Regions from separate parts of the Photobacterium sp. S4TG1 genome, predicted to be linked through region 3. Evidence: predicted binding sites of a transcription regulator. Region 3 holds the regulator's gene; each other region holds the start of a gene.
What was found. Region 3 encodes MetJ, which represses methionine synthesis genes. Its sites were predicted from a motif close to TTAGACNTNTANANGTCTAA; they were not measured.

Region 1 (10,311 bases), on a different contig from region 3:
TACCCAGGTGTTGGTGCCGAAGAACGTGGACAATCAGAAGCAATTGCAATGAACCTCAAAGTAATGGCTGGCCTTACTGTGCCTGTTATTTGTAATGTGGTTGGTGAAGGCGGTTCTGGTGGTGCGTTAGCAATTGGTGTGGGTGATTGCGTTAACATGTTGCAATACTCAACCTATTCAGTGATTTCACCTGAAGGTTGTGCATCAATTCTATGGCGTGACGCTGATAAAGCGCCTCAAGCTGCTGAAGCGATGGGTCTAACAGCACCTCGTTTAAAAGAGCTTGAGCTAATCGATAATATTATCGAAGAGCCATTAGGTGGCGCACATCGTAATATGCCGTTAATGGCAAATACACTAAAAGCACAAATTAAAGCGACATTAGAAGAGTTAGATCAGCTAGATACTGAAGAACTACTTGAACGTCGTTATCAGCGTTTAATGAGCTACGGTTACTGTTAATCGTTGCTATTTTGCGCTTTAAGAAGGTCAGCATAAATGCTGGCCTTTTTTTATATTTTTATGTTGGCCAATGCTGTTTGTTGGTGTTGGTTAATGTATTGCTGGTATAGACTAAGAAATCTGTTTTTAGAAGATATAAGCCAATGTTGTATTCTCATTTTTGTCATCAAATACTTGCAAATCCACCTGTAACTAAGCGATTAGTGTTGGCATTAAGTGGCGGGTTAGATTCACGGGTCATGCTAGATTTATTGGCGCGTTTTATTGATCAACATCGTGATTATCGAGCCCATGCGGTATATGTTCATCATGGATTGAGTACTAATGCTGATACGTGGGCGCAGCAATGTGTCTCATGGGCGTTAGCAAGTGGTATTGATTGTGATATTGAGCGCGTAGTTTGTGAATTAGGTGGTGGTGCCAGTGTTGAACAAGCGGCGCGAGATGCGCGTTATAAAGCATTATCTCGTCATATATCAGCAGGTGATAGTTTGCTAACAGCGCAACATGCTGATGATCAAATTGAAACGGTATTATTAGCCTTAAAGCGGGGGAGTGGACCTGCAGGTTTGGCAGCAATGCCTGTATTAACCTCATTCGCAGCAGGATTACATTTACGACCGTTATTAACCATCAGCCGCGCAGCTATTGAAGCTTATGGCACCCAGCATCAGTTGCAATGGGTTGAAGATGAAAGTAATCAAGACCAACGTTATGATCGTAATTTTATTCGCCATCAAATAACACCACTGCTAAATGAACGCTGGCCAGGAATTCGTAAAGCGGTCAGTCGTAGTGCGCATTTATGTGGTGAACAAGAAGGTTTATTAGAAGAGTTATTAAGTTATCAGCTCCAACAAGCACTACAAGCTGATGGTAGTTTATATATTGCGGAAAATATCAGTGCTCGTTTAGGAATGGCCTTGATTCGACAATGGTTAAAACAACAGGCTGTGATCATGCCATCATTGGCACAGCTTGAACAAATCTGGTTTAACTTAGTTCAAGCAAAAATCGATGCTAATCCGCAAGTGTGTTGGCAGCAGTATCAAGTTCGTCGTTATCAGCAACAGTTGTATTTATTAGAGCAATGGCCAGATATCAGTGATTGGCAACAAGAATTGATCATTAACCAACGATGTCAGTTACCGCAAGCATTAGGAACTGTATGCTTGCTGCAGCAAACTCAAGCTGGATTACGCTTGCCTTATACCGATGAGGTGGTATCGGTTAGGTTTGACTATTTAGGTCCAGAGATAAAACCACAAGGACGCAGCGGTAAGCGTAAGTTTAAAAAATTACTTCAAGAATATCAGGTGCCGAGTTGGTTGCGTCGTCGTACACCAATGCTGTTTTATGGCGAGCAGTTAGTCGCTATGGCTGGAGTATTTATGGTTGATGAATTTATTGCACCTGTGACCGCAACGACGACTGTGCAGTTTTCATGGCAACGGTCATAAGTATTCCATTTAATTATCGGCACTATCAGTACAACAACGCATATGTTAATTTTTTTAACATATGCGTTTGTTTAATAAATATTTATTCAGATAGGTATTCTTTTGTTGCTAAAATATTCGATGCGCATTATTGTACTAGTTCACTGATACATAATAGTCGTTAATGAAGGACAGAATATGAGTAAACCATCGACACTTGGAGGTGCATGCATTATTGCTAGTGTGTGCGTAGGCGCAGGTATGCTTGGGTTACCAAGTGCTGGTGCTGGTGCATGGACATTATGGACAGTCCTAGCGATCTCAATAACGATGGTGATGATGACATTATCTGGTTGGCTATTACTTGAAGCATTAAAACATTATGATTTTAAAGTGTCATTTAACACCATTACTAAAGATGTGTTGAAAGGCAAAGTGAATGCGATCAATAACCTCTCGCTGTATTTTGTTGGTGGTATTTTGCTTTATGCTTATATTTCTTCATCTGGTATGATTTTTGGTGGTTTATTTGATATTAATGCTAAATTAGCGTCTATCTTGTTTGTGATTGCATCGTCTGTTTTTGTGCTTCATTCCACTCGCGCTGTTGATCGTATCTCAGTATTATTGATCATCTTCATGGCGAGCAGTTTCATTATTGGTATTTCAGGCCTGGCGACTAATATTCAGTTACCAACGCTGCTTGATAGTATGGATTCTCAAACCAGCCTTTCTCCTTATGCTCTTGCCATTTTACCCGTAGCATTAACTTCCTTTGGCTATCACCACTCAGTCAGCACTATGCGTGATTATTACCGTGATGAAAATCGTGCCAAAAACGCTATTTTAGGCGGCACTTTGATTGCATTGACGTTTTATGTGATTTGGGTGGTATGCATTTTTGGTAATTTACCTCGAACACAATTTGGCCCTATTATCGCCGCTGGTGGTAGTGTTGATGCATTAATGACGGCATTGGGTAGCGTTGTCAGCTCTAACAGTGTGAAGCAAGCTTTAAATATTTTCTCGATTGCTGCTGTTGTGTCATCATTTATTGGTGTTGGTTTGGGGGTATTTGATTATTTGGCAGATTTCTTTGGTTTTGAAGACACGAAACAAGGTCGCTTTAAAACATGGGCGGTGACTTTTATTCCACCACTGGTGTTCTCATTATTTGCTCCGTTTGGATTTGTAGCTGCGATTGGTTTAGCGGGTGCTGCTGCGACGATTTGGACCTGTATTATTCCAGCATTGTTAGCTAAAAAACTGCGTCAGCGTCAACCTGAACAACAAGGGTTTGTTGTACCTGGCGGTAATGCTACTGTTTATGCGGTAATAATCTTTGGCGTATTAACTGCGTGTTTCCATTTATTAGCGATGGCTGATGTACTGCCAATATTCAACGGCTAATTGAGTCATTACACCAAAGAAATGTTATTTAATAAGTATAAAAAACGGCACTGATGAGTGCCGTTTTTTTATTTGATGTTTATAAGTCAACGTTAACGAAACTGTTGTACTTCAGGTAAGAAATCAAAGCCACCGGTGGCTAATTTTGCAATTAATTGTTCACGATCGATATCAAAAAATTTGACTAAATCATCGAGGGTATTAAATTCATCGCGGATCTTCATGTTGACGATACTCATCAACATCACAGTATCCATAGTTTCAAATTTTGATAAATCCATTGTTTAGTCCTCGTGATCACTGATCAATAAGTTGGCAGCGGCAAAAGCTGCACGTTCACGTACGTCTAATGGTAATTCAGTATTAGCTGCAATATCATCCAATGTCTTAATTGCACACTTAATTGCCGTGGGAATATAGCCTTGATCACCACTGCCAATTTGAGAGTAAGTCATTCGAATTAGCTCACAACATTGATAAACTTGCATGGTCTTTCCTTTGCCTAAAAATATTCACATAAGATCAGAGTGACGAATCTTATGTGAATATACTGAAGCGGTTATTGAGTTGAATATTATCATAGCTGTGAAAGAGATAAAAAATGTTTGTGATAATTAAGCTATAAAAAAAGCCACCTAAATGGGCAGCTTTTTTAAATTTATATGGTTGTTAATTAAGCCATTTTTTGCTTAAGAAAGTCCATAACATCAGCAGCAATCACGGCTTCTTTAGTACCTGTACGGCGGTTCTTATATTCCATCTCACCATTTTCAAGGCTACGATCGCCAATTACGATAGTGTGAGGAATGCCGATTAATTCCATGTCAGAGAACATCACACCAGGACGTTCTTTACGATCATCAAATAATACTTCGATACCCATTGCAGTAAGATCTGCGTATAGCTTCTCTGCTGCTTCCTGAACGCGCTCTGATTTATGCATATTCATTGGTACGATAGCCACTTGGAAAGGCGCTAGAGCGTCAGGCCAGATGATGCCGTATTTATCATTGTTTTGTTCGATAGCTGATGCCACAACACGTGATACACCAATACCGTAACAACCCATTTCTAGAATTGAACTCTTACCGTTTGAATCAAGTACGCTACAGTTCATCTTATCAGAGTAAGTGGTACCTAATTGGAAGATATGACCAACTTCGATACCACGTTTTAGCATCAACGTACCTTGGCCACATGGGCTTGGATCGCCTTCAACGACGTTACGTAGATCATCAACACGGCCAAGTTCAACGTCACGACCCCAGTTGATACCGATGTTGTGTTTACCGTCAACGTTAGCACCAGCAGCAAAGTCACTCATTACCGCAACACTGTGATCAACGATAAACGGTAGTTCAAGGCCTACAGGACCTAGAGAACCAGCACCAGCACCGATAAGCTCACGCATTTCTTCTTCCGTCGCCATCTCTAATGGAGATGCAACTTCTACAAGGTTTTCTGCTTTGATTTCGTTAAGTTCGTGGTCACCACGGATGATCAATGCCACGATAGGTGCGTCGATTTCATCAGAAGCTTTAACGAATAACGTTTTCACTGTTTTTTCGATAGCAATGCCGTGTTGTTCAACCAATTCTGCAATAGTTTTCGCATTTGGCGTATCAATAATGGTCATTGCTTGTGTTGGTTCAGCACGTTCAACAGCAGGTGCAATAGCTTCTGCTTTTTCGATGTTAGCAGCGTAATCAGATTCAGTAGAGAATGCGATTAAGTCTTCGCCGCTTTCGGCCAGTACGTGGAACTCTTGAGAACCATTACCACCGATTGCGCCTGAGTCAGCTAATACAGGACGGTATTCAAGACCCATACGGTCAAAAGCTTTACAGTAAGCAGCATGCATAGTATCGAAAGACTTTTGTAAGCCGTCTTTATCGATATCAAAGCTGTAAGCATCCATCATGCAGAATTCACGTGCACGCATTACGCCAAAACGTGGGCGACGTTCATCACGGAATTTAGTCTGAATTTGGTATAAATTAAGTGGCAGTTGCTTGTATGAGCTTACTTCGTTACGTACAAGACTAGTGATCACTTCTTCTGCTGTTGGGCTTAGTACAAACGGACGGAAATGACGGTCAGTAAAGCGAAGTAGTTCAGGACCCATCTTTTCAGAGCGGCCAGTCTCTTCCCATAGTTCAAACGGCTGAACAACGGGCATCAAAGTTTCGATTGCGCCTGCATTGTCGATTTCTTGGCGAACGATGTTTTCGACTTTACGCAGCACACGCAGACCTGTAGGTAGCCAGGTATATAGACCTGAAGCTAACTTACGGATCATACCTGCACGTAGCATTAGTTGGTGACTAATGACTTCTGCGTCGTTTGGAGTCTCCTTCAGGGTAGAAAGAAGATATTTACTGGTACGCATTGATGGTATCCGTTATTGATAAAAGGAAAGAGAAGGAACTGATGTTCCACCCGTCAGTATCATGACGATAGCCCTTTATATTACCAGTCTCGGCGCTATTCGCCAAAGATAACTACATAAGATCTATTATTGATTAATAGTATCGATACTAATTACCGTAACAATGGGCTCAGTCACCATAAAATGAATGTTAAAATTAAATAAATTTACCGCATAAACTTTATTGTCAGTTTTGCCTTTTTTATAGGCTGGGCGTGGATCTTGAGCTAAGACTTCTGTGATCACAGCGCGATGATAATCGGCTTGTTTGCCACGTAATTGTTGTTGAGCATGCTCACTAAATTGAACATCGAATATTGGTGGTTGTTCAGAGGCAAAACCACCTAAGGCATTGGGTAAGCTGTCTGAATAGGGAATATAAGGCTTAATATCAACAATCGGTGTACCGTCAACTAAGTCGGTTCCTCCTACATCAATGATCACTTGGCCATTATGATGTCGTACTCCTTTTAATTTAACGGCTGACATTCCAATACCATTGGGACGAAAAGTAGCGCGACTTGCAAAAACACCAATTCGCTCATTACCGCCAAGACGCGGAGGACGTACTGTTGGCCGCCAACCCGCCTTTAAATTTTGGTCAAATAAAAATAATAACCATACATGGCTAAATTGTTCGATGCCACGCACCGCTTCTAGGGAGTTAGCTTCACCTTGTAAAATAACTTCGCAGCGAGCACTGGGGACGAGTCCTGGTTGACGAGGGACTGCAAACTTTTCTTTATAAGGAGAGTGGACGATACCGATAGGTTCAATGCTATAAGCCATCAAATTAAGCCAATGTTAAGCTGAAGATAATGAATCAATATAACATAAAAAGCAGGCACTAAGGCCTGCTCTTCAATGATGTATTGCTAATTGGTGCGATTACCAGCCTTTAACCGCGCCGCCTTTAAAGATAGTCTGAGCTGAATTATAAACTTCATCTGACTGATAAGCTTGAATGAACTTTTGTACATTTTCAGCATTAACGTTATCTTCACGAGCGACAATAATATTAACGTAAGGCGACTGTTTGTCTTCTACGAAAAGACCATCTTTTTCAGGTGTTAAGTTTAAGCTACTAGCGTAAGTATTATTAATTACGGCTAATGCAACATCATCTAAAGAACGTGGTAATTGCGCGGCTTCTAATTCTACGATTTTAAGATTTTTAGGATTATTCACAATATCTAGCACTGTTGCGGTTAAACCTGTATTTGGTTTTAGTGTAATTAGACCTTGTTGTTGTAATAATAATAATGAACGACCAAGGTTAGTGGGATCATTGGGTACTGCAATTTGATCACCATCTTTTAATTCATCCAGTGCTTTAATCTTATTTGAATAGCCTGCAATAGGGTATACAAACGTATTGCCAGCAATCGCAAACTTATAACCACGATCTTTAATTTGTTGATCTAAATATGGCTTATGCTGAAAAGCATTAGCGTCAATAGAGCCTTCTGCTAATGCCGCATTAGGTGAGACATAATCTGTAAAAGTAACTAATTCAACATCAAGCCCATATTTATCTTTGGCTTGTTTAGCAGCAACTTCTGCCACTTGTTCTTCAGCTCCCGCCATGACACCAATTTTTACTTTACTGTTATCAATGGGGGTTTCTTGCTCACTACAGCCTGTTAATGTGATAGCTGCCGCAACGCCAGCAATGGCAAAAAGGTGTTTAAGATTGAACGCCATAGTATTACTCCTTAAATGGGCTTTCCTTGATGATATAAATAATCTTTTGCTACTAACGGTGATCGACACGTTTTACTAAGTGATCACCAATTGATTGAATAAGTTGAACTAAAATAACGAGCATAATGACGGTGATAGCCATGACGGTGCCATCAAAACGCTGATAACCATAACGAATACCGACATCACCCAAGCCTCCGCCTCCAACGGTTCCCGCCATGGCGGAATAACTAATTAAAGTCACTAAAGTAATGGTGATCGCATTAATAATGCCGGGTAAAGCTTCTGGTAATAATACCTTGGCGATAATTTGCATCGGGGTTGCACCCATAGCTTGTGCCGCTTCTATTAGTCCTGTTGGAATTTCTAATAACGCCCCTTCAACTAAACGCGCGATGAAGGGAATTGCACCGACTGTTAGTGGCACAATGGCGGCAGCGGTACCAATAGAACTGCCAACTACAAATCGCGTAAAAGGGATTATGGCGACTAATAAAATAATAAACGGAATTGAACGGCCAATATTAACCACAATACCTAGAATTTTATTTAAAACAGGGTTTTGCCATAAGCCATTTATTTTAGTGAGATGTAATGTCACACCAAGAGGAATGCCAATAATAAAGCCAATTAACCCTGACACCAGCACCATGGTTAACGTTTGCCCTAATGCTTCGATAAGTAATTCAGTCAGGCGCTGATTGCTCTGCCACCATGTTGTTATTGAATCAAGCGACATAACCTAGTACCTCGACATTTAATTTGTGATCACGTAAAAACCTAATAGCGTTATCAATGGCAGTTTGAGTACCAAAGAATTCGGCGAGCATTAATCCAAACTTAACCCCTCCTGCATAATCCATATTTGAACTAAGAATACTGATATCAAGATTAAACTCGCGTGCAACTTGGCTAATTAATGGTGCATCGACAGAGTCTCCAGTAAATTCCAGTCTAATAAGGGGATAACTTCCTTTTACTGAGGTTGGTGTCATTCTTAATTGATAATCTTCAGGAATCGACAAATCTAACGTTGAGCGAATAAACGCTTTGGCTAATTCGGTTTTCGGGTGTGCAAAAATGTCGCCGACAAGGCCTTGTTCGACCAATTCACCACCGCCAATAATCGCAACTTGATGACAGATACGTTTAACCACATCCATTTCATGAGTAATCAATAAAATAGTTAAGTTAAGTTGCTGATTAATTTTACGTAATAAAGCCAGTATTGATTGCGTTGTTGCGGGATCAAGTGCGCTGGTGGCTTCATCACACAATAAAACTTTGGGATCAGATGCTAAAGCTCTTGCGATAGCTACCCGTTGTTTTTGACCACCACTTAAGTTTGATGGATAGCTATTACGTTTATCTTCTAGACCGACTAATGATAGTAGCTGAGTGACCTTAGTATTTATTTCTGGTTTTGAAATACCAGCAAGCTCTAACGGTAGTGCAATATTGGCAAAAACTGTGCGTGATGAAAGCAAATTAAAATGCTGAAAAATCATACCAATTTTACGACGAGCTAAAGTTAATTCATTAGATGAAAGGGTGGTTAAATCAATACCATCAACAATAACATTACCTGTTGTTGGCTTTTCTAATAAATTCACACATCGAATTAGTGTACTCTTTCCTGCTCCTGATGAGCCAATCACACCGAAAATTGTTCCCTGTTCTATGGTGAGATTAATATCTTTTAGCGCATTGATTGCTTTCTCACCTTGATAGAACACTTTATTGACTTGTTTTATTTCTATCATTGAACTTCCTGATTAATTAGATGCAATCCATCATGTGCAAATAGTGCTATATTGCATTTATTGTTAACAATTGGTTGTATCAGTTAAAATAGATCAACTGCTGTTAAGCTGATGCTATTTCCAATCGCTTTTTAAGTCAATAGCTATTTTTACGTCTAGACGTCTAAATGGTCGTAGGGTTTATTACAGTACTCTGTTCATGGCTAATCAGTCTTGTGGATGTGATAACTAATACTTTTCAATACCAACTCGTGACATAATCAAACCAATATCTAATTGTTGAGGGCTTTCTTTTGGCCAAACCAGCTGTCTTTATTGATCGTGATGGCGTAATAAACGTTGATCGCGGCTATGTACATACTGTTGATGATTTTGAATACATTGATGGTGTTTTTGATGCATGTAAAAGATTCAAAGAAATGGGTTACTTACTTGTTTTAGTTACTAATCAATCTGGTATTGCTCGTGGTATCTTCAGCGAAGATGAGTTTATTTCTTTGACTGAATGGATGGATTGGAATTTCGAAGATCAAGATATTGAATTTGATGGTATTTACTATTGCCCACACCATGCAACGGAAGGCAAAGGTGAATATTTACAAGATTGTGATTGTCGTAAACCAAATCCAGGCATGTTTATCTCGGCGCAAAGTCATTTAAATATTGATATGTCAAAATCAGTAATGATTGGTGATAAAGCTGATGATATGAAAGCAGCGATAGCGGCAGATGTTGCTTTTAAAGTATTAGTACGTACAGGTAAAGCGATCACTGAAGAAGGTGAAGCATTAGCTGATGCTGTATTAGACAGCGTTAAGAATGTACCAGCATGGCTCGCTGAAAACGCGTAATTGTTCATGATATAAAGCAGTAGGTGATCTACTGCTTTTATTTTAGAGGTTATCAATTATAGCGTTGCGTCTTCTCTTTCTACTTCCTACTCATTGTGAAACACCACATCTTGTTTATCCTCTCTAGCTTATTTACAGCTTCTTTTTATTTTATTGCTGCTTTAATTTTCACTTCATCACTATTTAACGACTATTAAGATGCTATTTAGATACAAGATTAAATGTAGTTATTATTAATTTTTGATTAAAAAATG
Region 2 (10,311 bases), on a different contig from region 3:
TTTTTTATCGTTGCAATGCACTACTTTCAACACAACCCTGGAGGTTCAGGACTTGAGCTATCTTTTAATGCCAGTGCTTGGATTCCATTTAGCTTTGCTATTGGCTGCGGTCTATTAGAAATTTGTCGTCAAAAAATATGGCGTTATTCTCGTATGACGTTAATTTTATTTGCTAGCTGCCTTCTACTGTCACTGCCCATTTTTTATGCTGATGCTGATGGCTTTGCCGTTTCCAATCGCTTACTTACCCTCTGGGCTGGTTTTTTATTTTTCATTAGCTTACAACAGTTTGTTTTTACTCATAATCAACGCCAACGACTCTTGTGGTTTATCACGATTGCAGTATTAATCGAAGCCGCTTTTGGATGGTATCAATTTTTAGGATTATCTGCGCACAACCGTTTTGGCTATGACGTTATAGCTAACCGTCCTTACGGCATCTTTCAACAGCCCAATGTTATGGCAAGCTTCTTAGCGACAGGGCTTGTTATTGCCGCTTATCTACTAGCGCGTTTACCTCGCTATAGAGGTAAATGGGCATGGCAGCATCTAATCATATTAGCTGTTCCCGTTATGACAATTCCGTTATTGGTAGTACTTAACTCACGCACAGGTTGGCTAGGGGCGAGTATAGGCTCATTATTAATGCTGCCTTATGTACATCGTTTTGCGGCAAGATACCAGCAGCGCATGTGGGGCTTAATGTTATTGTTAGGCGTAGCATTAGCATGGCAATTTAGTTCAACTACCAATAGCTCTTTTTCGCAGGATGTTCGTATCACATTAGATAGTCCACGAGAAATACATATACCACAAGCTTATGAAATGTTTACCACTAAGCCCCTAACAGGTTATGGCTATGGTAAATTTGAAGTCGCGTATATCACTCAAACTGCATTGTGGCACCAACGCGATCCGTCACATCAACACGCAGGGATCCCAAGTTTAGATCATCCACATAATGAATTACTTTTTTGGGCCGTAGAAGGTGGAATTGTACCGCTATTAGGTTTGATCATCGCAGCGTTAGCCGTCATGATTAGTATCAAAAAAGCCCCTAATGGTACTCAGCTAGCGTTGGTTGGATTATTTTTTCCAATCGTATTGCACACGCAATTAGAATATCCGTTTTATCACTCACTCGCCCATTGGATCATTTTTATTATTTTGATCTTCTGGGTGGATAATCTCACCGCTAAATACCACCGCTATCAAACTCAATATATACTCGCACTTAAAGTCAGTGCCATCACGATACCGATAATGGTGACTGGTTTTATGGTAACCACCTTATATTCAGGATGGTTACTAACTAAGTTTGAGACAACGCAACCAGTTGATATCAAATATTTAGTCAAAGTAAATAATCCTTGGGCATGGCAGGATCGGTTTGAATGGGATTTACACCTCACTCAATTACAAGTCGGAATCGCCACCAATAAACCTCAATTAGTAACTGATTATATTATTTGGGCTAAGCAAAAAGCCCATACTTGGCCACGACCAGCGTTATATCAAAATCTTATTTTGGCTTATAATCATCAACATAAGACAGCTCAAGCCGCACAAGTTACAGCAGAAGCACAACAGTTATTTCCTGGAATAACACTCTCAAAAGCAGCAACAACTTCTGCCGCAAAATAATAAAGTGTTAACTACCATCAATGGCGATCACTATCACCATTGATGGCTAACATCATTCTTATTTTAATGTGCTTTCAAGCGCTTTAAGACACAAAGCGACATTTTCACTGCGCGCAGCATAGCCCATTAATCCAATTCGCCAGGCTTTACCGGCAAGAGTACCTAACCCTGCACCAATTTCCAAATTGTAACGCTCTAATAACGTCGATCTTACTGCCGCATCATCAACACCTTCAGGAATATAAACCGCATTAAGTTGAGGTAACCGATACGCCTCTGCAACTACAAATTCAATTCCTAATGCTTCAAGTCCAACCTTTAACTCAAGATGTGCCCGTTGATGCCGTTGCCAAGCTTGCTCTAACCCTTCGTTATGTAATAACACTAAAGCTTCATGTAGAGCATATAAACTATTAACAGGCGCAGTATGATGATAACTACGTTTACCTTCACCACTCCAATAACCCAGCACTAAACTTTGATCTAAAAACCAACTTTGCACTGCTGTTTCACGCTGCTGAATTTTATTTATAGCTTGCTCGGAAAACGTCAGCGGCGATAATCCGGGAACACAAGATAAACACTTCTGACTACCGGAATAAACCGCATCAAGTTGCCACTCATCCACCAGCAACGGTACGCCGCCTAAAGATGTTACGGCATCAACAATGGTTAAACAGCCATACTTTCGTGCAATTTCAGCCAAGGTTTTTGCATCAGATAATGCGCCAGTTGACGTTTCTGCATGTACAAAAGCAACAATTTTAATATCAGGATCGGTCTGTAATGCTTGTTCAACCAAAGCTGGAGATACTGGCTCGCCCCATGCATTATCAACCATAATGGCAATACCACCACAGCGTTCAACGTTCTCTCGCATGCGATCGCCAAATACACCATTACGGCAAACTAATACCTTATCTCCTGTCTCAACTAAATTAACAAAACAGGCTTCCATACCCGCACTACCTGGCGCTGACACCGCAATCGTAAACGTATTTTTCGTTTGAAATGCATATTGTAGTAGCTGCTTGAGCTCATCCATCATTTTAATAAATAGCGGATCAAGGTGACCAATTGTCGGTCGGCTTAATGCTTGTAATACTTGTGGATAGATATCAGAGGGCCCCGGCCCCATAAGTGTTCTTTGAGGCGGTATAAAACTGGTGATAGGCATAGATTCAACTCCATTAAATCATGATTATTATCAATAGGGTGATGGAAAGATTAATCGTTATTACAGAGTATTAGAGCAATGCCAAAGCTGCAAGTAACGACCTGAGATCCTGTTAGTTATACCTACTTTTTGTTAACTATCGAGAAATTATCATTTAACAATTGACAACTAAGGGCGATTTCCTATTCAATAACAACAGTGATTATTCACGACAGAAGAGGTGCGTTACCTAGGTAGCCAAATTGAAGGGCCCAACCCTAAATCAATTTTGTGAGGGAGAGTAACGCCGAGATATCACCTGTTTGGGGCAGATGATATCGGCTATGAGAGTTGAATCTCTCAGGCTGTCATCTAAGTCAGGTTGACTATGATGGGGAGCTTCTGGGTAGCCGCACCAGCGTTACTGCCTATTACCTCCTCGACAATGGACGTCGGGAATTCTTCCGAAGCAAAAAGTCTACTTTGCAGTATTTACGATATAAGGGAGAACACCGTAATGAGCATGCTTTCGACCGCAACAACCAACCCAGTAATTGTGGCCAAATTTGGTGGCACCAGTGTCGCTAACTATGCCGCAATGTGTCGCAGTGCCAATATAGTTATTGCTAATCCACACACCAAAATAGTGTTAATAAGTGCTTGCTCAGGCGTGACCAATTTACTGGTAGCCCTAGCCAAGGGTATTAGTGATATCACTTTACGCCAACAACATTTACAGCAATTAACCACAACTCACCAACAGATACTGGATCAACTTCAGCATCCACACGCAGTGAGTGGTGCTATTTACACACTATTAGATGATATAGCTTCTGCCTCTGCGCAGGCAGCAATAGCATCGTCATCACAACTTACTGACAAATTAGTCAGTCATGGCGAGCTATTATCAACCCATCTTTTTAATCAAATTTTAGTCGAAATGAATGCTGCTGCGATTCGATTTGATATTCGTGATGTCATGCGTACTGATACCCAATTTGGTAAAGCATTGCCGCAACCCGAACTTATTCGTCAATTAGCTCAACAACATTTAGTGCCACTTATCGATACTCAGATTGTGGTTTCACAAGGCTTTATTGGCAGTGATGAGCTTGGCAATACCACCACACTGGGGCGAGGCGGCAGTGATTATAGTGCCGCATTAATTGCAGAAGCCGTTGATGCGACCACACTAGAGATCTGGACCGATGTTCCGGGAATGTACACTACCGATCCTCGTATTACAGCTGCAGCCAAACCGATCAAAGAAATCAGCTTTAGTGAAGCCTCTGAAATGGCCAATTTTGGTGCGAAGATCCTCCATCCATCAACACTGGTTCCAGCCATTCGCCACCAGATTCCGGTATTTATTGGGTCATCAACAGCGCCGCAACAAGGTGGAACATGGATCAGAAAAACCGTGAATCAAGCGCCACTCTTTAGAGCATTAGCACTGCGTGGAAATCAGACGATGGTGACACTCACCAGTCTTAACATGTTTCAAGCTTATGGTTTTTTGGCCGAAGTGTTTCGTATTTTGGCAGAACATAAAATCTCGGTCGATTTAATAACCACCTCAGAAGTCAGTGTTTCGTTAACGCTTGATCAAACTGATACAGGTGGCGGTGCCCCAACATTACCCTTAGCTGCCGTTGAACAACTGAATCAATTGTGTCGCGTTGATATTGAACAGGGGCTGTCGTTAGTGGCATTAATTGGTAATCATATGAGTGACAGCAAAGGCTCCGCCAAGCATATCTTTGGTGCTCTTGATGCGTATAATTTACGCCTTATTTGTTATGGTGCTAGTCCACATAATTTGTGCTTTTTAGTCAATGAAGCCGATGCTAAATCAGTCATAACAACCTTGCATCAACAACTTTTAGAATAATCACTATCAGAACAAATAAGAAAAAAGATAAAAAAAGGCGCAATATTTGCGCCTTTTTTATTTTAACCTAATGATTATTTTACAAATTAGGCCCAAGCCACTTTTCAGCTTCGATCAAATCCCAACCTTTGCGATCAGCATAACTCGCTAACTGATCATGCTGGATCTGTGCGACAGCAAAGTAGCGCGCATCAGGGTGTGAGAAATACCAACCAGATACTGCAGCCCCCGGCCACATGGCATAACTTTCGGTCAACACCATGCCAGTATTGGCTTCTGCATCCAATAACTGCCAAATCGCCCCTTTTTCGGTATGTTCAGGACAAGCGGCATACCCTGGAGCTGGACGAATACCTTGGTACTTTTCACGAATCAAATCGTCATTATTAAGATCTTCATCAGCGGCATAACCCCAGATTTGTTTACGTACCATTTGATGCATACACTCAGCAAACGCTTCTGCTAATCGATCTGCCACCGCTTGAATCATGATCGCGTTATAATCGTCACCTTGTGCTTTAAACTGATCAGCAATATCGTATTCACCAATCCCACCCGTCACTGCAAAAGCACCAATCCAATCGGCTTTGCCGCTTTCTTTAGGGGCAATATAGTCAGATAAACAATAATTTGGCCCTTTGGGCTTCTTAGTTTGTTGGCGTAAACCATGCAATATCGTTAGTACTTCAGTACGAGTATCATCGGTATACACTTCAATATCATCACCAATATTATTAGCAGGAAATAACCCACAGACACCATTAGCTTTGATCATGTCTGTACGTTCAATATCATCAAGGATCTTATTAGCGTCGTTAAATAACTTGGTTGCTTCAACCCCAACAACTTCATGGCGCAAAATGGTGGGATATTTACCACTCAATGACCAAGTCATAAAAAAGGGTGTCCAATCGATATATTGACGTAATTTAGCCACAGGAAAATCGGTAAAAGTATGCACACCCGCTTGTTTTGGTTGCGGCGGCGTATAATTTTCCCAATCAAGCATTACCGCATTTGCACGAGCTTGATCTAAGGTGATTGGAGGCGTTCGTGGCTTTTTACGTGCATGCTGTTCACGTACAACATCATATTCAGCAGCTAAGCGCTCAACAAATGCTGGCTTCTGGTGCTCTGATAATAATGCCGAACACACACCAACAGCACGTGAAGCATTAGAGACATACACCACCGGTTGCTGATAATTTTGTTCAATCTTCACTGCAGTATGCGCTTTTGAAGTGGTGGCACCACCTATCAATAATGGCACCTCAAACCCACGTCGCTGCATTTCTTTGGCAACATGCACCATCTCATCAAGTGATGGCGTAATCAAACCACTCAGTCCAATAATATCAACGTCTTGTTCTTGGGCGACCTGCAATATTTTATCGCATGATACCATCACACCTAAATCAATAATCTCATAGTTATTGCATTGAAGTACGACTCCAACAATGTTCTTACCTATATCGTGAACATCGCCTTTTACTGTGGCTAATAAAATTTTACCGTTGGTATATCCCGCTTGTTTTTCGGCATTGATATAAGGTTCTAAATAGGCAACAGCTTGTTTCATAACGCGAGCGGATTTAACCACTTGAGGCAAGAACATCTTGCCTTCACCAAACAAGTCTCCAACGACATTCATACCTGCCATTAGTGGACCTTCAATCACTTCTAATGGCTTGCTTGCATTGGCTCGCGCAAGTTCAGTATCTTCGACAATAAACTCAGTAATGCCCTTAACCAGCGCATGTTCTAAACGCTTTTCAACTGGCCAGCTACGCCATTCTTGCTGAGTCCGATCTTCTTCAACCGCACCGCTATCACGATAGTTAGCGGCAATATCAAGCAACCGATCGGTACTATCATCACGCCGATTAAGCACCACATCTTCAACAGCATTACGTAATTCATCAGACAGATCATCATAAATGGCTAACTGACCCGCATTAACGATCCCCATGTCCATGCCATTTTTAAAACAGTAATATAAAAATACCGCATGGATAGCTTCTCGAACTGGATTATTACCTCTAAATGAGAACGAAACATTAGATACTCCACCCGAAACCATTGCATGAGGTAGAGTACGTTTAATATCAGCAACAGCCTCAATAAAATCAACCGCGTAATTATTGTGTTCCTCTATACCCGTAGCAACCGCAAAAATATTGGGATCGAAAATAATATCTTCAGGTGGAAAGCCCACGTCATCGACTAGAATATGATAAGCATTGGTACAAATTTCAATTTTACGCTCACGTGTATCAGCTTGACCTTCTTCATCAAAAGCCATCACAATCACTGCGGCACCATAACGACGTAGTAACTTAGCTTGAGCTATAAAATTCTCTTTACCTTCTTTGAGAGAAATAGAGTTAACTATGGGTTTGCCCTGAACACATTTCAGTCCAGCTTCAATGATCTCCCACTTTGATGAATCAACCATAATTGGCACTTTAGCGATCTCAGGCTCAGTCGCACACAAATTAAGGAAGCGCACCATCGCCGCTTTCGCATCCAACATGCCCTCATCCATGTTGATATCAATGATTTGAGCACCAGCTTCAACTTGCTGCCGAGCAACCTCTAACGCTTCATCATAAAGTTCATCTTTAATTAAGCGTTTAAAACGTGCAGAGCCAGTAACATTGGTTCGCTCTCCAACGTTAATAAATAAACTTTCAGCTTCAATAGTCAGTGGTTCTAAGCCTGATAATCGACAGGCAATATTAATCTCAGGTAAAACCCTCGGTTTAATATTTTTAGTCACTTGATACATCTGCCGAATATGTTCAGGTGTCGTACCGCAACAGCCGCCGACTAAATTTAAAAAGCCTTGCTGCGCCCATTCTTTTATATGTTCAGCCATCTCATCAGCGTCAAGATCATACTCACCAAATGCATTTGGCAACCCTGCATTTGGGTGAGCAGAAACCGCATATTCAGATATACGAGATAACTCTGCTACATATTGGCGTAATTCATCTGGACCGAGAGCGCAATTTAAACCAAAGGAAATCGGCTTTACATGGCATAAAGAATTATAGAAAGCTTCGGTCGTTTGACCTGAAAGAGTACGTCCAGAAGCATCTGTGATAGTACCTGAAATCATCACCGGAAGCTCATAACCAAGCTCGTCAAAAACCCCTGTTACCGCAAAGGCACAGGCTTTGGCATTCAACGTATCAAAAATAGTTTCGATCAAAATAATATCGACCCCACCTTTAATAAGCGCATGCGTTGACTCGCTATAAGCAATTACCAACTCATCAAAAGTAACATTACGAAACCCAGGATCATTCACATCAGGAGAGATTGAACAAGTACGGTTAGTAGGACCTAGCACACCAGCCACAAATCGGGGTTTATTCGGCGTTTGTGCTGTCCACTCATCCGCCGCCTCACGAGCAAGGGTTGCCGCCGAAAAATTAATTTCGGCACTGAGGCTTTCCATATCATAGTCAGCCATCGCAATGGTGGTCGCGTTGAAGGTGTTGGTTTCTAAAATATCAGCGCCAGCTTCTAAATATTCCAGATGAATATCTTTAATTAGCTGTGGTTGGGTTAATACTAATAGATCGTTATTCCCTTTAAGATCTGCATGCCAATCATTAAAACGTTGGCCACGGTAATCTTGCTCGTCAAGCTTATAACTTTGAATCATGGTGCCCATACCGCCATCAATGATCAAAATCTGCTGTTCAAGTCGCTTATGCAGTACATCCTTGCTTTTTAACACCACATTACATCCTTATAATCCATTACAGCTTGATAACATCCTATCACAATTCAAATAGGAATCTAGACGTCTAAACATGTACAATGACAAAATAAATTAATAAGCGGTAGCCATTACTAACTGATGGTTTTACTATCACAAGCAATTAAATCTAATCAATAAATTAATCTAGAGGTTTCGCATGTCGGTTTACAACACCCTCTGCTTTCTAGCTGCAGCAGCAATGCTAATAGCTTTTATAAACAGTAAGATAGGTAAAATGCAAACCACCATAGCCATTACGGCTGGTTCACTTATCTTATCGTTACTTATCATTTTTGCAGGCCATAATGGCTGGTTTCATCTTGAAGATATTGCTTCGACCCAGATGGGAAAAATCAACTTTGAAGACTTTTTATTAAAAGGGATTTTAGGATTTTTGCTCTTTGCAGGTGGGCTTGGTATTAAACTGCCACACCTCAAAGAGCAAAAATGGGAAATCACCACTTTAGCTTTAGGGTCTACTCTGTTTTCAACTTTTTTTATTGGCTTTAGTTTGTGGGGTATTTGTCAGTTACTGGGGATTCAACTCGATCTGATATACTGCTTACTGTTTGGTTCTTTGATCTCACCAACCGATCCAATTGCTGTACTTGCTATCGTTAAAAAAATGAATGCACCTCGACGAATTTCGACCCAAATCGAAGGTGAGTCATTATTTAATGATGGTTTTGGTTTAGTTATCTTTGTGACGCTATTTACCATCGCCTTTGGCAATCAAAGTCCAACCGTCTTGAGCGTGAGCCAATTATTCATACAAGAAGCAATTGGCGGCATTGTTTATGGTTTCATTCTCGGTTTAATCTTTCATTACCTTATCTGCTCGACCAATGACCACTCAATGGAATTACTATTAACCATCGGTATTCCAACAGCAGGCTATGCTTTTGCCGAAATCATCCATGTCTCTGGCCCACTTGCTATGGTAGTTTCAGGCATAATGATCGGTAACTGGACTCGTTATATTGGATTTTCAAAAGAAAGTGAAGAGCACCTTGATCACTTCTGGGAATTGGTTGATGAGTTTCTAAATGGTCTATTATTCTTACTTATTGGTATGACCATGCTTGAGTTTAGCTTTCACCAAGAAGACTGGATCCTAATGGCAATTGCGATTCCACTCGTCTTACTAAGCCGCTATCTAAGTGTCAAATTACCTTATCTTGGCTTTAGTCGTTACCGTCAATACAATCCAATGTCAGTTAAAATTCTAACATGGGGTGGTTTACGAGGTGGTCTAGCACTGGCGATGGCCATGGCTGTACCTGCGGGTGTTATTGTTATTCCAGCAAAAGATATAGATGTGAGAGAAATCATCCTAGTCATGACTTACTCTGTAGTGGTGTTCTCTATTTTGATTCAAGGCTCAACCATCACCTCATTAATAGAAAAAGCCAAGCTATGGGAAAGCCAAAATAAACATTAATTTCTATCCCCCCCATAGATAACAAAAAGGCCAGCTAATTAAGCTGGCCTTTTTATTAATCTTTGGTAAAGCTGGCTTCAGAAAAGTGTGCCAAATCGTAAGGGGTTTGTTGGTAAACGCAATAATTAAGCCAATTACTAAATAGCAAATGGCCATGACTACGCCAACTCGCAACAGGTGTGCAGTTAACATCATCATTAGGATAATAATTAATAGGAATCGGTGGTTCCATTCCCTGTTCACTGTCACGAACATACTCATGATGCAATGTGTCAACATCGTATTCAGGATGACCGGTGACAAATACATTACGCTTATCTTTGGTTGCAGCTAAATAAACACCTGCTTGATCTGATGTCGCTAAAATATCTAAGTCAGTATGCTTACTTAAATAATCTGCAGAAAAA
Region 3 (10,311 bases):
GTAATCCACTTGCAGCAATACGTGGGTATAATGCCGCCAGCTGATAACTTGCGGTTACATCAATCACAACCACATCATCATAATCAACCGCAGCTAATTGAGATAATAAGTGCGGTAATTGATAATCTATCGCTTGATCATGAAACTGCGCTAACGCTGTCTGAGGCGCAATGCCTGTACTATTAATCCAACATTTATGCTGACCAACAATACCGATTAAATTAAATAGCATTCCATGTCGTAGCTCTAATGCTGCTTTTTCACGATTAAACAACCCTAACCAATGCTTACCGATATTGCCTTTGCCGCATAACACAATACCCACACTTTTTTGCGCTTGAAATAACGCTTGATGGATATCATTAACTAACGCATCCGTTTCAATATCGAGCAACACAGCCACTAAACTTAAACCTGACTCAGCCTCCGTCATAAATTCAACGGGTAAGCCTTTAAGTTGCTGATAGAAACCATGGCAATGATTCGGATTATTCAATACGCCAGCACCAACAGCGGCAACCATTGAAAAACCTTCTCGTAATCGAAGCTCAGCCGCAACACCGCTATCTTGCAATAACCTCAGCACGCTATTTACCATTTCTTGGGTATAGGCCAAAATAATGCGCCGCTTCCCTTTATCCATGGTTTGAGCCAATGGCTGTAATTGTGCTCGATCCAATAATAACTGCACGTCATGTTGAATATGTGCCACTGTCATTCCTTGCGGCACATCAAGCTCAATTAAACACACATCATTAAGTGATGAAATAATTTTAGCCCCGCGACCAGATGCTAATACTCGCTCAACCCGCGTCGAGCCTGATTCCGGTTGGTGACTACAACGTAAGGTTAAATCGAGACAACTTTGTGCGACAGGTTGTAACGTTCGACTATGTAAAACTGGTGCGGCAAGACGTGCTAATTCATTAGCCTCATCTAATCGCAATAAGGGCAACAGGCAAGCATTGCTGACTTTACGAGGATCGGCACTATAAACCCCCGCGACATCACTCCAAATTGTGACTCGATCTACTTTAGCTAAAGCACCGATGATCGTAGCGGAATAGTCAGAGCCATTACGGCCTAATAACACCGTTTGCTGATGTTGATTTGCAGCCATAAAACCAGTGATCACTAATCGCTGCTGCTGATATTGTACGATAAGTTGATCCAATAAAGGTTCAGATAAAGCTTTATTGACTTCCGGTTGCACTGCATGGTCGGCTCGTAAAAATAATCGAGAATCAATGGCTGTCGCGGCTAATTGTGATTGATTAAGTAGTGCACTTAATAAACGTGCTGACCATAATTCACCATGACCTAAAACCGCATTTGTAACCTCGGTCGTCATTGGTGACTGTCCCCACTGAGCAATTAACGCCAGCTCCGAAAATAGCTGCTGTTGTAATGGCTCTGCATATTTAGCCTCAAGTAACTCACTGATCAATTGCTGCTGAAATAATCTGATTGATAATAAAGTTTCATGGGCTTGGCGGCCATCGGTAGCTAATAGCTCTAACCATAACAACAATTGATTCGTCGTTTTTCCTGCCGCCGATACCACCACTAAATCGGTGCTATTAGAGTACGATTGTAAAATATCAGCGACACGGCGATAACACTCAGCATCGGCAAGGCTACTTCCACCAAATTTATGTAATTGGCGCAGATCTTTTTTCATCAGCAGCCCTCCTTTGCAATAGCAAACGCCTGTTTAAGATCAGCAATCAAATCTTGTGGGTCTTCTAAACCTACCGATAACCGCAACAAAGACGTAGAGATCCCTGCCGCTCGTTGTGCTTCATCAGTCATTGCACGATGAGTCATTGAAGCAGGATGAGCAATTAAACTTTCCGTTCCCCCCAATGATTCTGCTAGTGAGAATAATTGCAGTTTTTTAACAAATAATTCCAGTTGCTGATAACTTCCAGCAAATTCAAAACTCATCATTGAACCAAAACCACGCTGCTGACGTTTAGCAATCTCATGCCCTGGATGGGTAAGTAAACTTGGATGATAAATAGTGCCAACCAGCGATTGTTGTTGTAAATAAGCCAGCACTGCCGCACCATTTTCTTCATGCATTCTCATTCGTGGCGCTAAAGTACGTAATCCACGTAGTGTCAAATAGGCATCAAATGGTGCTCCAGTTGCCCCAATACAATTAGCCCACCAACTGAGATTTTCAGCCGCAGCTTGGTCTTTAGCAATTAAAACACCCCCGACAACATCAGAGTGGCCATTAATGTATTTGGTTGTTGAATGCACTACAAAATCAGCACCAAGCGATAATGGCTGTTGTAATAAGGGCGACAGGAAAGTGTTATCAACGGCAACTTGGCAACCAACCGCCTGTGCTTGTTGGCAGATCGCAGTAATATCAATCACGCGCACTAAAGGGTTTGAGGGAGTCTCAAGCCATAATAGCGCTGGTTTTTGTGCCAATGCAGCAGCTAAGGCTTCTGGATCTGATTGATCTATAAACAGAACTTTAAAGTCACCTTTTTGAGCACGAGTATTAAATAAACGGTAGCTTCCGCCATAACAATCATGAGGAGCAATCAATAAATCATCAGGACCTAAAACCGCAGACACCAATAAATTCATCGCAGCAGTACCACAATTGGTGACGACACCACCCGCACCGCCTTCCATGTCACTGAGAGCATCAGCTAGTGTGTTACGAGTTGGATTACCTGAACGGGAATAATCATATTGCGGTAACTCACCTAATGCTGGAAAACTGTAGGTGGACGTTAAATAGATTGGAGGCACAACAGCATTATATTGTGAATCAACGTCAATACCGGTTCGAACGGCAATAGTCGCAGGCTGCTTATCACTCATAATAACGTTCCTTGTTATAAGGGGGTGAACCCTGTAAATAAATAATGGTGGCTGTTAACAACCTTAACCACATCAAAACAAGACGTCAACACCTCTAGACGTCTATATGTCTTTGCTTATAGCGGTAAATCCCGCTAAAATTTAGTAATTGAAAAAAATAGTCGTGATCTAGCAACTGTTGTCTATCACTGTAGAGGACAAATCAGTGATGTTCACGTAATATCGCCGCCTATCATGACTATGTACTAACAACCGTCGTCGCGACATTGTTATCATCATTAATTAAACATCGCTGAGAAGGTAAAACATGGCAAAGTGGAATGGCGAATATATTAGCCCTTATGCAGAACACGGTAAGAAAAATGAACAAGTAAAAAAAATTACAGTGTCTATTCCATTAAAGGTTCTTAAAATTCTTACTGATGAACGTACTCGTCGTCAGGTCAATAACCTGCGCCACGCTACCAACAGTGAATTACTCTGTGAGGCTTTCCTACACGCCTACACTGGACAACCATTACCTACTGATGATGATATTCGTAAAGATCACCCCGATGATCTCCCCGCAGAAGCTAAAGCATTGATGGAAGCTATGGGTATCAGCTACGAAGATATTAATGAATAATATGGACATGAAATAGCAAAAAACCAGCACTTATGCTGGTTTTTTTATAGCGATAAATCTCAGCCATAAAAAAAGGGATGCTTGCGCATCCCTTTTTTTTAAATTCATCTGGCAAATAATTACTTGCTAGAAAGCGCACCGAAACGCTTGTTGAATTTGTCCACACGACCGCCAGAGCTAACTTGACGTTGCTTACCAGTGTAGAATGGGTGACACTTATCGCATACGTCAAGGTTAACGTCTTTGCTCATAGTAGAATTAAATACGAAAGTGTTGCCGCAAGAACAACGTGCGTTTACTGCTTTGTATTCTGGGTGGATACCTTGTTTCATGGGGAAACCTCAAGTTAAGGCCGTGTCGCTCTCCCGATCCAAAGCCGGGCACCACACGTGGTTAATAAAATAGTCTGTCGTAAATTTACGACAAATCAGGCGGCGTATAGTAATCAATCATTCTCCAGAGATCAACTCAGACACTGTTTTTTTATCGCTCTTTTATTGATCACCAAAACAGTAAATAATGGTTGCAACATAGCAGTACTTATCCCATATCACACGATCTGTTACTATTTAGTACAAGCTCAATTAAAGCGATAAAATATGACCCACCCAATAGCACGCGTTGCTTTACCTGTCCCACTAGATAAAACTTTTGACTATCTCATCAAGCCCAACACTACCCCTGTTATCGGTGGGCGTGTGCTGGTGCCTTTTGGTCGACAACGATTAGTTGGGATTGTGGTTGCTATTGGACATGATTCTGATTTTCCCATTCAACAGCTAAAACCTATTCAGCAAGTATTGGACGAGCAACCTTTATGGCAACCATCACTATTTAGCTTATTAAAATGGGCCAGTAGCTATTATCAATACCCTTTAGGTGACGCTCTAGCCAATGCGATGCCAACATTACTGCGTAAAGGTCGAGAAGCATCAACCGCACCATTAAAGTACTGGCACCTTACTGAAACGGGTCGAGAGCAGCCGTTAAATGGTTTAAAACGTGCGCCTAAACAAGCGCAAATCCTAAATCTATTACGTAATGGTCCACTCAGCCACGAAAGTTTACTCACTCATGAGGTCAGCAGCTCCACCCTCAAAACTATTGAGCAAAAAGGCTGGATTAGCGAACAACAACATCAACCGCAGCAACGTCAGTGGCAACCACAATTTGAGATTACAGAGCAGAAACCGCGTTTAAACGAAGAGCAAGCGTTAGCAATTGCAACGGTTAACAGCAATCCAGAATTTGGCTGTTATCTACTTGATGGCGTTACAGGCTCGGGTAAAACCGAGGTTTATCTTAATTTACTTGAACCCATTTTAGCGGCGGGTAAACAGGCGTTAATTTTAGTGCCAGAAATTGGCCTAACGCCACAAACAATCAATCGTTTTAAGCGCCGTTTTAATGTGCCATTAGAAACCGTACATTCAGGCTTAAACGATAGCGAACGCATGGCAGCATGGTTGGCAGGGCGAGATAATCAGGCAGGGATCATTATTGGCACCCGTTCAGCACTGTTTACGCCCTTTGCTAATCTTGGCATTATCATTGTTGATGAAGAGCATGATGCTTCATACAAGCAACAAGATAGTTTACGTTACCATGCTCGCGATCTAGCCGTAATGCGAGCCAATAAAGAAAATATTCCAATAGTGTTAGGTTCAGCAACGCCAGCACTGGAAACACTGCATAACGCACAAACAGGCAAATATCACTATCTGACACTCTCTAAACGTGCAGGTAATGCGAGTGCTGCACGTCATGGTGTTATTGATGTCAAAGGCCTGTATTTAAACGCGGGGTTATCAGCACCATTAATTGCAGAAATGCGTAAGCACCTCAATGCGGGCAATCAAGTGATGCTGTTTCTTAATCGGCGTGGATTTTCACCCGCGATGATGTGCCATGAGTGCGGCTGGATCGCCGAGTGTGATCGTTGTGATGCGTATTACACCCTCCATCAGCAATCTGGAGAATTACGGTGTCATCACTGTGCCACTCAACGGCCGATTATGCACCAATGCCAGCAGTGTGGCTCGACTCAGTTGTTACCTGTTGGAGTGGGTACAGAGCAACTTGAAGCCCAATTGGCCGAATTGTTCCCTGAATTTAAAACAGTACGAATCGACCGTGATAGTACTCGTCGTAAAGGGGCATTAGAAAACTATTTAGAAGCCATTAAAAATAATGAATATCAAATTTTAATTGGCACCCAAATGCTTGCTAAAGGTCACCACTTTCCTAATGTAACCTTAGTGGCATTAATTGATGTTGATAGTGCATTATTCAGTAATGATTTTCGCGCCTCTGAGCGATTAGCACAGCTGTTTATTCAAGTTGCAGGTCGTGCAGGTCGCGCCAGTAAACCGGGAGCTGTTTTATTACAAACCCACCATCCAGAGCATCAACTGCTACAATCATTACTGCATAAAGGCTATGGCGTTTTTTCTCAAGCAGCATTAACTGAGCGTCGTCAGGCATTATTACCGCCGTTTACTCACTTAGTATTATTACGTGCAGAAGCCAATGATAGCGACCTTGTGTGCCAGTTCTTACAACAAGTAAGAGGGATTTTTGAAGCAAGCCCGATATATGATCAAGACTGTTGTGTATTAGGGCCAAATCCAGCTCCCCTTGCTCGTCGTGCTGGCCGATTTCGGTGGCAATTAATTTTACAAATACCTAATAGAAATAAACTTCAGCAAATACTCAGTATTGCTAAGCCAGCGATTCAACTATTACCGTTAGCGAAAAAAATCAGGTGGTCGATTGATGTTGAACCACAAGATTTAACTTAAACTAGACAATGCGATGCATCTCACATAGCGAATGTAATTTATGCTATTGGAAGCATGTTTCAGCTTATGCATCCATTCTACAATATGTATATGAATTGACGTTTTTCAGTCAGTTACAATTAGTTGATGAGCATATCTGAATATATTTTCAAATCAGATAGTCAACTGTAAATTAGAAAGATATAGCACAAGAGGAAAGCACTATGGCGACAATGAAGGACGTTGCCCAGCTAGCCGGGGTATCAACCGCGACAGTTTCACGCGCGCTCATGAACCCGGAAAAAGTATCGGCCTCAACCAGGAAAAAGGTCGAGCAAGCCGTAATGGAAGCTGGATATTCACCCAATTCACTAGCACGCAATTTACGCCGCAATGAATCGAAAACTATCGTGACTATTGTTCCAGATATCTGTGATCCCTACTTCACAGAAATCATTCGAGGAATTGAAGAAGCGGCAATGGAAAATGGTTATTTAGTGCTACTGGGTGACAGTGGTCAACAACAGCGTCGTGAAAACTCATTCGCTAATTTAGTGTTTACTAAGCAAGCTGATGGTATGTTGCTATTAGGTAATAATTTACCGTTTGACGTCAGTAAACCTGAACAAAAAAATCTGCCGCCATTAGTCATGGCATGTGAATATGCGCCGGAACTTGAATTACCAACAGTGCACATTGATAACTTAACTGCAGCCTTTGATGCGGTGAATTACTTGACTCAAATGGGCCATAAGCGAATAGCTCAAATTACAGGGCCAGATAAAGCAGCTTTATCACAATTTCGTCAGCAAGGTTATCAACAGGCCCTTCGTCGTGGAGGTATAACTTTAAATCCAGCCTACACTATTAAAGGTGATTTTAGTTTTGCAGCAGGTGCCCGTGCTATCACGGCATTACTTGCTTTGCCTGAGCCGCCAACAGCATTATTTTGCCACTCAGACGTAATGGCAATTGGCGCCATGCAACAGGCAAAACGGTTAGGTTTACGCGTACCACACGATATTTCTATTGTTGGTTTTGATGATATTCAATTTGCAGAATATTGCGATCCACCATTAACAACTGTCTCACAACCCCGTTATGAGATTGGCCGTCAGGCAATGTTGATGTTATTAGAATTACTGAAAGGCAAAGATGTCCAAGCGGGATCACGATTATTGGATGCCAAACTGGTTATTCGTGAAAGTGCGGCGCCGCCAAGTCGCTAATTTATCTATCCCCATATTTAATACGTTACTGCACAGAGATCATAAAATCTGGCATCTTTGTTACAATATGGGGTTAATTATCAGCGAAACAGCGATAATAACTGGTCAGGATCAATCCAACTTTGTAACATAGCGTCCTATCTATCTACCCAAACTAATTTGTCGATATCGTGGCTACTAAAGATTATGTAAAACGTGGACGCTCAACAAAATCAGCGTCACCAAAAGCAAAAGCTAACCCTAAAGGCAAAAAAGTGCCGACAACTGGTTTTCCAACCAAGTGGGCTGCTTTCGCTGTTGTTTTAGTGTGTGGGCTGATTACGAGTTTATTTTTCCTTTCTGGTACTGATGTTCCTGAAAATGAGCCCGCCATTCCTGCGGCTGTTATTATCAAACCACAACCACCAGCAAAAGTTAACACCACCGCTTTGCCTCCTAAACCAGAAGAAAAATGGCGTTACATTCAGGAACTAGAAAATAAAAAAGTCATTGTTCCCGACTTAACACCCAAAAAAATCATTGCTAAAGAGAAGCCAGCTAAGCCTTATTTATTACAATGCGGCGCTTATCACAGCCAAACTCAAGCAGATGAACGTAAAGCGATGATTGCGTTTCAAGGCTTAAATAGCCAAATAAAAGTATCAACGAATAACAAAGGTACTTGGTATCGTGTTGTACTTGGTCCTTACAAAAATAAACGTTTAGCAATGAATGATCAGAATAAATTACAACAACATGGCATTAGCCCTTGTGCAATTTGGTTCTGGGAATAATCATCATTAGCATGAATAACAATAAAGGATGCCATCATGGCATCCTTTTTTATTCTCTAAAGCTTAACATCACCCCACCCAGCAATTGTTATATACACCTTGAAAACCTGCCTCTCTATCCCCAGATCTAATAGCATTAATGATCCCGGCTAACGTCGGAGCTGAATCAAAGAGGGTTTAACGTGACAACTATTGTATCTGTTCGTCGTAACGACAAAGTCGTAATTGCTGGTGACGGCCAAGTCTCACTTGGCAATACGGTAATGAAAGGCAACGCTCGCAAAGTTCGTCGTCTCTATAATGATAAAGTACTTGCAGGTTTCGCTGGCGGTACCGCTGATGCCTTTACTTTATTTGAACGTTTCGAACGTAAATTAGAAATGCACCAAGGCCATCTATTGAAATCAGCCGTTGAGTTAGCCAAAGATTGGCGTACCGATCGTGCTCTACGCAAGCTTGAAGCTTTATTAGTTGTTGCTGATGAAACAGGCTCATTAATCATTACTGGTAATGGTGATGTCGTACAGCCTGAGCATGATTTAGTTGCGATTGGTTCTGGTGGTAATTTTGCTCAAGCAGCTGCCATTGCATTATTGGAAAATACCGATCTTAGCGCCCGTGAAATTGCTGAAAAAGCGCTAAATATTGCGGGTGACATTTGTGTATTTACTAACCACAATCATACTATTGAAGAATTAGAAACTAAGTAAGGAAGTTGCAATGTCTGAAATGACTCCTCGCGAAATCGTTCATGAACTTGACCGCCATATTATCGGCCAAGACAAAGCCAAGCGAGCGGTGGCGATTGCACTGCGTAACCGCTGGCGTCGTATGCAGCTTCCTGAAGAGCTGCGTGTAGAAGTAACCCCAAAAAATATTTTAATGATTGGTCCAACCGGTGTTGGTAAAACAGAAATCGCACGCCGATTAGCAAAACTGGCGAATGCACCGTTCATTAAAGTTGAAGCGACCAAATTTACTGAAGTCGGTTATGTCGGTAAAGAAGTTGAAACTATCATTCGTGATCTAACTGATGTCGCTGTAAAAATGGTACATCAGCAAGCGACTGAAAAAGTACGTGTACATGCAGAAGAACTCGCAGAAGAACGTATTCTTGATGTGTTATTGCCACCAGCACGCGATGCTTGGGGACAAAACGAAGAAGTAGCAACAGAATCAACGACGCGTCAATCTTTCCGTAAGAAATTACGTGAAGGTAAACTTGATGATAAAGAAATCGAAATTGATATTGCAGCGCCACAAATGGGCGTTGAAATCATGGCGCCTCCTGGTATGGAAGAAATGACCAACCAGTTACAAGGCATGTTCCAAAATCTTGCGGGTAACACCAGTAAAAAACGCAAAATGAAAATCAAAGATGCGTTAAAAGCAGCGACTGAAGAAGAAGCGGCAAAACTGGTTAACCAAGAAGAATTAAAAGAACAAGCCATTTTCGCGGTTGAAAATAACGGTATTGTCTTTATTGATGAAATCGATAAGATTTGTAAGCGTGGCGAATCATCAGGCCCTGACGTTTCTCGTGAAGGTGTACAGCGTGATTTATTACCATTAGTTGAAGGCAGCACAGTATCAACTAAACATGGCATGGTTAAAACAGACCACATTCTATTTGTGGCATCAGGTGCATTCCAAGTTGCTAAGCCATCAGATTTAATTCCTGAGCTACAAGGTCGTTTACCGATCCGCGTTGAATTGGATGCACTGAGCAGTCATGACTTTAAACGCATTCTTACTGAGCCCAAAGCATCGTTAACGCAACAATACGTAGCACTAATGGCTACGGAATCTGTCGATATAGAATTTACGGCTGAAGGTATTGAAAGCTTAGCGGAAGCAGCATGGCAGGTAAATGAGCGTACTGAAAATATAGGTGCTCGTCGTTTACATACGGTAATGGAACGCCTAATGGAAGAGATTTCTTATGATGCGAGTGAAAAATCTGGCGAGAAATTCCTTATCGATGACGCGTATGTACAAGCACGCTTAGGCGAATTCGTTGCTGATGAAGATTTAAGTCGCTTCATTTTATAATCGAA

Region 1: a site for MetJ is predicted at 9,354-9,373, ahead of metN (methionine ABC transporter ATP-binding protein MetN). Genes of this name have one in related genera too.
Region 2: a site for MetJ is predicted at 8,494-8,513, ahead of metH (methionine synthase). Genes of this name have one in related genera too.

The regions. Positions count from the first base shown of each region.
Region 1 covers NZ_JAYXUH010000019.1:141-10,451, reverse strand. The annotation lists gene accA (acetyl-CoA carboxylase carboxyl transferase subunit alpha) at 1-462, shown strand, start outside; gene tilS (tRNA lysidine(34) synthetase TilS) at 606-1,922, shown strand; gene VXS03_RS17245 (aromatic amino acid transporter) at 2,100-3,311, shown strand; gene VXS03_RS17240 (DUF4250 domain-containing protein) at 3,404-3,592, opposite strand; gene VXS03_RS17235 (YaeP family protein) at 3,596-3,799, opposite strand; gene VXS03_RS17230 (proline--tRNA ligase) at 3,985-5,700, opposite strand; gene tsaA (tRNA (N6-threonylcarbamoyladenosine(37)-N6)-methyltransferase TrmO) at 5,827-6,528, opposite strand; gene VXS03_RS17220 (MetQ/NlpA family lipoprotein) at 6,628-7,443, opposite strand; gene VXS03_RS17215 (methionine ABC transporter permease) at 7,496-8,182, opposite strand; gene metN (methionine ABC transporter ATP-binding protein MetN) at 8,172-9,206, opposite strand; gene gmhB (D-glycero-beta-D-manno-heptose 1,7-bisphosphate 7-phosphatase) at 9,500-10,057, shown strand.
Region 2 covers NZ_JAYXUH010000009.1:1,047-11,357, reverse strand. The annotation lists gene VXS03_RS11820 (PglL family O-oligosaccharyltransferase) at 1-1,644, shown strand, start outside; gene VXS03_RS11815 (pyridoxal-phosphate-dependent aminotransferase family protein) at 1,703-2,821, opposite strand; lysine riboswitch at 3,029-3,210, shown strand; gene lysC (lysine-sensitive aspartokinase 3) at 3,324-4,691, shown strand; gene metH (methionine synthase) at 4,771-8,442, opposite strand; gene VXS03_RS11800 (cation:proton antiporter) at 8,621-9,904, shown strand; gene metA (homoserine O-acetyltransferase MetA) at 9,960-10,311, opposite strand, start outside.
Region 3 covers NZ_JAYXUH010000008.1:102,179-112,489, reverse strand. The annotation lists gene VXS03_RS11535 (bifunctional aspartate kinase/homoserine dehydrogenase II) at 1-1,681, opposite strand, end outside; gene VXS03_RS11530 (O-succinylhomoserine (thiol)-lyase) at 1,681-2,847, opposite strand; gene metJ (met regulon transcriptional regulator MetJ) at 3,155-3,472, shown strand; gene rpmE (50S ribosomal protein L31) at 3,592-3,804, opposite strand; gene priA (primosomal protein N') at 4,072-6,273, shown strand; gene cytR (DNA-binding transcriptional regulator CytR) at 6,456-7,481, shown strand; gene VXS03_RS11505 (SPOR domain-containing protein) at 7,652-8,254, shown strand; gene hslV (ATP-dependent protease subunit HslV) at 8,437-8,964, shown strand; gene hslU (HslU--HslV peptidase ATPase subunit) at 8,975-10,306, shown strand.